Regions from separate parts of the Janibacter hoylei PVAS-1 genome, predicted to be linked through region 2. Evidence: riboswitches for the same ligand, from Rfam matches in the RefSeq annotation. Region 2 holds a riboswitch; the other holds the start of a gene.
The links. A riboswitch is a leader RNA that binds a small molecule or an ion and turns the genes downstream of it on or off. The one in region 2 is predicted to bind FMN.
Positions count from the first base shown of each region.

Region 1 (3,382 bases), on a different contig from region 2:
AGGTGAGCGAGCACCGCACCGAGCTGGTGCGGCAGAGCCTGCGCCCGGCGCTCGCCGCTGCCGGTGGGGCCGGCCGCGAGATCGTCGTGCGGACCGGTGACGGGCGTGAGGTCGGCACCGACGAGCCCGAGACCTACGACCGGGTGCTCGTCGACGCCCCGTGCACCGGCCTGGGGGCGCTGCGCCGCCGGCCCGAGGCCAGGTGGCGCCGTCAGCCCGGTGACCTCGCCGGGCTGGGTCCGCTCCAGAGGGACCTCCTGCGTGCCGGCATCGAGGCGACCCGTCCCGGCGGCGTCATCGCCTACGCGACGTGCAGCCCGCACCTGTCGGAGACGACCTTCGTCGTCCGCGACGTGCTCAAGAAGCGCGACGACGTCGAGGTGCTCGACGCCCGGGAGCTGCTCGCCGGCACGGCGCGTGCCGAGCTGACCGGCCTCGGCGACGGCCCGCACGCGCAGCTGTGGCCGCACGTGCACGGCACCGACGGCATGTTCCTCGCGATGCTGCGCAAGCGGGCCTGACGTGCGCGTCCTCGTCACCGGTCTCCACGTCACCGACGTCCGGCGGGCCCACGCCTTCTACACGCAGGTGCTCGGGCTGCGCGAGGTCCTCGTCGTGCCCGCGCACGACCTGTGCATCCTCGGCCCGAGCAGCGGGTGGGAGATGGGTGCGCAGATCAACCTCGAGCCGATCGAGGACGACGCGACCCGGGCCTGGTCCGAGCACCAGCTGCGCGCCGGGCTCGCCGCGCTCATGCTCGCCGTCGACGACGTCGAGCGCGAGTACCACCGGCTGCGTGACCGTGGCGACGTCGTCGTCCGCGAAGAGCTGACCCAGGACGTCATCGGACTGCACTTCCAGATCGAGGACGGCGTCGGCAACATCCTGTCCATCCACCAGGCCTGACCCACCACCACGAGGACCCCCGTGCAGATCTCCCCGAGCATCCTGTCCGCAGACTTCGCCAACCTCGAGTCCGAGCTGGGCGCGATCGGCAACGCCGACTGGGCGCACGTCGACGTCATGGACGCCCACTTCGTCCCCAACCTCACCCTCGGCCTGCCGATCGTCGAGTCGCTGCTCAAGGTGAGCCCGATCCCGATCGACTGCCACCTGATGATCGAGGACCCCGACCGGTGGGCCCCGCCGTACGCCGAGGCCGGTGCCCAGAGCGTCACCTTCCACATCGAGGCCGCCGCGGACCCGGTGACGCTCGCCCGCGACATCCGAGCCCAGGGGGCGCGTGCGTCGATGGCGATCAAGCCGGGGACCCCCTTCGCGCCCTACGAGGAACTGCTGCCCGAGCTCGACATGGTGCTCGTCATGACCGTCGAGCCGGGTTTCGGCGGGCAGTCCTTCATGGCCGACCAGATGCCCAAGGTCGCGCAGGTGCGTGAGGCCGTGCGCAGGCACGGCGGCGACATCTGGGTGCAGGTCGACGGGGGCGTCTCGGCGAAGACCATCGAGCAGTGCGCCGAGGCGGGTGCCGACGTCTTCGTCGCGGGGTCGGCCGTCTACGGCGCCGAGTCGGCCGCCGCCGCCGTCGACGAGCTGCGCGAGCTCGCCCGGGGGCACCAGCACTGACCTGGTGTCCGGCCCGCAACCGTCACTCGGGTGGTGGAGCGGACGGCGGTGGACGGGCAGGGCTCTGCGCAGTTGGGAGCGTCGGTGCCACCTGGTCCCCCTCCTCCGGGCAACCAGGCGGCACCACTGCCGTCGGGTGACATCAACGCCACCACCTCCCGTCGAGACGCTGTGGCCGCGGGCGAGTCAGCGCCTCCGAAGCCCTGCGGCGCGAGATTGCCAGCGGCCGCGCTCGGCGAAGAGCTCGTCGCTATACGGCGTGGATCTCGACGCAGATGCCCGTGGCCACGTCGAGCGCGACGTCGTGAGCCTGCGGGTACCCGCGCTCCGGGACGAAGGAGGACCCCTCCTCGTCGTACTCCAGCCGGTCGGCGACCTCGTTGTCGAGCAGCGCACAGCAGCTGCACCGCGTCCGCGACCGCCCGCATGAGGTGCGGCCGGCGGATCCGTGGCCCGACTCACGCGGCCACCGAATTGCCGAGCGGTGGGCTCCCTTCGCACAATGGTCGTGCACGTGCCACGTGACGCGGTGAAAATCCGCACCGGCGGTGAGAGCCCGCGACCCGACTGCTCCGGCAGGCGGTGAACTCCGGTCAAGAACCCCGGGGCCGACGGTGACAGTCCGGACGAGAGCGGCGCGTGCGGATCGGATCACCCATGTCCATCATCGAATGGATCTACGCGGCCGGCGTCGACATCGCCGACTACCGGCTCTCCCTCATGGAGGTCATCGGCATCGGCTTCGGCCTGGCCTCCGCCGTCGGGGGGATGCTCCGCAAGGTGTGGGCCTGGCCCATCGGGATCGTCGGCAACGTCATCCTCTTCTTCGTCTACATCGGCATCACGATGGGAGTCGACGACAAGGCGCCCCTCTTCGGGCAGTCGGCCCGGCAGATCTTCTTCATCATCACCTCGCTCTACGGGTGGTGGCGCTGGCGGCAGGTCAAGCGCGAGCAGCACACGGGTGACGCCCACGCGATCACCCCCCGCTGGGCCACCTGGGGCGAGCGCGCGGGGCTCGTGGTCACCATGGTGCTCGGCGTGGCCGTCGCCCAGCAGGTCTTCACGATGCTCGGTGCCGGTTGGCCCGCCCCGCGCTGGTACCACGTCGCGGACGCCTGGATCTTCATGGGCTCCCTGCTCGCGACCTACGCCATGGCGCGCGGCTGGAACGAGTTCTGGCTCATCTGGATCGGGGTCGACCTCGTCGGCGTGCCCCTGCTGTGGCACAGCGGCTACCTGCCGACGGCGGTGCTCTACGCCGCCTTCGTCCTCTACGGCTTCGTCGTGTGGCTGCGCGCCTCGCGCAGCGAGCGTCCGGACGCTGAACCCGCGACCTAGCTGCGGCCTGCGGCGAACTAGGCTGGTCTCCCGTGAAGACCTTCGAGACCCTCTTCGACGAACTCTCCCGCAAGGCCGCCGAGCGGCCCGCGGGCTCGGGCACCGTGGCGCAGCTCGATGCCGGGACCCATGCGATCGGCAAGAAGATCGTCGAGGAGGCCGCCGAGGTGTGGATGGCCGCCGAGTACGAGAGCAAGGAGGAGCTGGCCGAGGAGATCAGTCAGCTGCTCTACCACCTGCAGGTGCTCATGATCGACGGCGGGCTCACCGTCGACGACGTCTACACCCACCTCTGAGAGGACCGCTGTGCGCATCGCCGTGCCCAACAAGGGCTCCCTGTCCGAACCTGCCGTCGAGATGCTCCGCGAGGCGGGCTACCGGGTCCGCCGCGACATCAAGGAGCTCATCGTCGCCGACCCGGACAACGACGTCGAGTTCTTCTACCTGCGCCCCCGCG
Region 1 covers NZ_PIPF01000014.1:62,451-65,832, forward strand. The annotation lists gene CWN80_RS14480 (RsmB/NOP family class I SAM-dependent RNA methyltransferase) at 1-521, shown strand, start outside; gene CWN80_RS14485 (VOC family protein) at 523-906, shown strand; gene rpe (ribulose-phosphate 3-epimerase) at 928-1,584, shown strand; gene CWN80_RS14495 (hypothetical protein) at 1,835-2,098, opposite strand; FMN riboswitch at 2,096-2,226, shown strand; gene CWN80_RS14500 (nicotinamide mononucleotide transporter family protein) at 2,242-2,925, shown strand; gene CWN80_RS14505 (phosphoribosyl-ATP diphosphatase) at 2,958-3,221, shown strand; gene hisG (ATP phosphoribosyltransferase) at 3,232-3,382, shown strand, end outside.
Region 1: another riboswitch for FMN. It lies ahead of CWN80_RS14500 (nicotinamide mononucleotide transporter family protein); the one in region 2 lies ahead of ribD (bifunctional diaminohydroxyphosphoribosylaminopyrimidine deaminase/5-amino-6-(5-phosphoribosylamino)uracil reductase RibD).

Region 2 (3,382 bases):
GCGACCCGATCATCGGGACGACGCACATCGACTGCCTCGAGGCCTTCGAGGCCGACCCCGAGACCGACGCGATCGTCATGATCGGCGAGATCGGTGGCGACGCAGAGGAGCGTGCGGCGGCCTACATCAAGGAGCACGTCACCAAGCCGGTCGTCGGCTACGTCGCGGGCTTCACCGCCCCGGAGGGCAAGACCATGGGCCACGCCGGCGCCATCGTCTCCGGCTCCTCCGGTACGGCCGCGGCCAAGAAGGAGGCCCTCGAGGCCGCTGGCGTCAAGGTCGGCAAGACGCCGTCCGAGACGGCCGACCTCATGCGCGAGATCATGCAGGGCCTGTCCAAGTAGTCCCGGACATCCCACGCGTGAAGGGGGACGACGACCACGGGTCGTCGTCCCCCTTCGCCATGTCCTGACGAAGACCTGACGAAGTCGGGAGATGCCCGTGGGGTCCTCGTCATCTTGACCTCCTAGCGTGCCAAAGGCCCTGCCCCGGGGCCACCACCCCTGCACGAGGAGATCTCGCATGTCCCGGACCACGATGCTGGCCGCCGGTGCGCTCGCCGCCGCCGGCCTGCTCCTGTCGACGGGTGCCCAGGCGGCGCCCGCCACGCCCGAGCCCACCCCGCAGGCCGAGGCGGCCGGCATCACCGAGCCGGGCGAGGCGGCGATGGGCTGGCGGCAGCGCGACGTCCGGACCCGCTCCCAGGTCGCGGCCGCCGTGCCCGCCGGGGTCCCGGGCATCGACGTCTCCAACTGGCAGGGCCAGGTCGACTGGGCCGGTCAGTGGGGTGCCGGCAAGCGCTTCGCCTACGTCAAGGCGACGGAGGGCACGACGTACACGAGCCCCTCCTTCGGCCACCAGTACACCGGCTCCTACGCCCAGGGCTTCATCCGCGGCGCCTACCACTTCGCGCTGCCCGACAGCTCGAGCGGGACCACCCAGGCCAACCACTTCGTCGACCACGGTGGCGGCTGGAGCGCCGACGGCAAGACCCTGCCCGGCGCCCTCGACATGGAGTGGAACCCCTACGGCGCCACCTGCTACGGCAAGACGCAGACGCAGTTGCGCACCTGGATCAACGACTTCCTCACCCAGTACAGGTCGCGCACGGGCCGCTACCCGGTCATCTACACGGCGACGAGCTGGTGGACGCAGTGCGTCGGCAGCGACACGACGATCCCGACGAAGTCACCGCTGTGGATCGCTCGCTACTCGTCGACGCGGGGCACGTTGCCGACCGGTTGGCCCACGCACACCTTCTGGCAGTACAGCGACACCCCGATCGACCAGAACGTGTGGAACGGCACCCTCGAGCGCCTGCGGTACTTCGCCGCGAACTGATCACCGACGGGCGGGGCGGTGCCGTGTGGCGAGACGCACGGTGCCGCCCCGCTCGCGTGCGAGTACGCTCGGGGGCGTACGAGTCAGTCGTACGCGTGCTCCGGGGTCGGTGTAATTCCGAGCCGGCGGTGACAGTCCGCGAGCCCGTCCTCTCGAGGTCGGGTTGAGCTGGTGGGACTCCAGCACCGACGGTGAAAGTCCGGATGGGAGGCAGCACGCGGCGGCGCGGTCGTGCCGTGCGTGGTGACCCATCGCGGCCGACGTCACCGGGTCTCCCGGTGCTTCGCGCACGCCGTCACGCCCTTGGCGTGCCTCCCTGCACCCGTGGTCCGCGTCGGACCACGGAGAGGCAGATGCAGGGACCGATGACCACCGAGCAGGCGATGGCGCGTGCCGTCGACCTGGCGGCCCGCGGTCTGGGCCACACGGCCCCCAACCCCGTCGTCGGGTGCGTCGTGCTCGACGCCGACGGCGCACCGGTCGGCGAAGGGTGGCACGCCCGGGCCGGCGGCCCCCACGCCGAGGTCGTCGCGCTGGCCGCCGCGGGAGAGGCCGCGCGCGGGGGCACGGCGGTCGTCACCCTCGAGCCCTGCCGCCACGCCGGCCGGACCGGCCCGTGCACCACAGCCCTGCTCGACGCCGGCATCGCCCGGGTGGTCGTCGCGGTGCCGGACCCCACCGCCGCTGCTGGTGGGGGAGCGGACGTGCTGCGGGACCACGGGATCGAGGTCGTCGAAGGTGTCGGGCGAGAGGCCGCCACCCACGTCAACCGGGCCTGGCTGCACGCCGTGAGGACCGGACGTCCGTACGTCACGTGGAAGCTCGCGAGCACCCTCGACGGGCGCACCGCCGCCGCCGACGGGACGAGTCGCTGGATCACCGGGCCCACGGCCCGCGAGGCGGTGCACCGGCTGCGCGCGGAGCGTGACGCGGTCCTCGTGGGGGCCGGCACCCTGCGTGCCGACGACCCGCACCTGGCCGTGCGCGGGGTCGAGGGCGCGACCCAGCCGCTGCGGGTCGTCGTCGACACCCGCGCCGAGATCGAGCCGACCGCCCGTGTCCTCGACGACGCGGCCCCGACCCTCGTCGCGGTCGCCGAGGGAGCCGACACGGCGCGACTGACCGACGCGGGGGTCGACGTGCTCGCTCTACCCGTGGGGGAGCGCGGCATCGACCCCGCGGCGCTCCTCGCCGGGCTCCACGCGCGGGGCGTGCGCTCCGTGCTGCTCGAGGGCGGCGCCCGTCTCGCCGCCTCCTTCGTCGCGGCCGACCTCGTCGACGAGGTCGTCGCCCACTTCGCGCCGGCACTGCTCGGGGCCGGCGCGCCGGTCCTCGGGGACGCCGGCATCACCACCATGACCGAGGCGCTGCGCCTCACCACCACCGACGTCACGCGGCTCGGCGACGACATCGCCGTCACGGCCGCCGTGAGGAGGGAGCACTGATGTTCACCGGGATCGTCGAGGAGCTCGGGGAGGTGGTCGCCATCGTGCCGGGGGAGGAGTCCAGCCGGATCACGGTGCGCGGCGCCGTCACCACCAACGAGGCCGCCCACGGGGCGTCGATCGCCGTCAACGGCGCGTGCCTCACCGTCACCGACCACGAGCCGCAGGGGGGCGAGGTCACCTTCGACGTCATGGCGGAGAGCCTGCGGCGCTCCGCCCTGGGCGATCTGGTCGTCGGCGACGCGGTCAACCTCGAGCGCGCCATGGTCCTCGGTGCCCGTCTGGACGGGCACCTCGTGCAGGGGCACGTCGACGGCACGGCGACGATCCTCGAGCGGCGGCCGGGCGATGCCTGGGAGGAGGTGCGCCTCTCCCTCGCGCCGGAGCTGGCTCCCTTCGTCGTGGACAAGGGCTCGATCTGCCTCGACGGGGTGAGCCTGACCCTGACCCGGGTCGGCGACGACCACGTCGAGGTCGCCCTCATCCCCACGACGCTGCAGCTGACCACCCTGGGGCGCAAGGGCGTCGGTGACCGGGTCAACGTCGAGGTCGACGTCCTCGGCAAGTACGTGCAGCGTCTGTTCACCCTCGACACC
Region 2 covers NZ_PIPF01000003.1:73,077-76,458, reverse strand. The annotation lists gene sucD (succinate--CoA ligase subunit alpha) at 1-344, shown strand, start outside; gene CWN80_RS03730 (lysozyme) at 523-1,341, shown strand; FMN riboswitch at 1,433-1,562, shown strand; gene ribD (bifunctional diaminohydroxyphosphoribosylaminopyrimidine deaminase/5-amino-6-(5-phosphoribosylamino)uracil reductase RibD) at 1,707-2,786, shown strand; gene CWN80_RS03720 (riboflavin synthase) at 2,786-3,382, shown strand, end outside.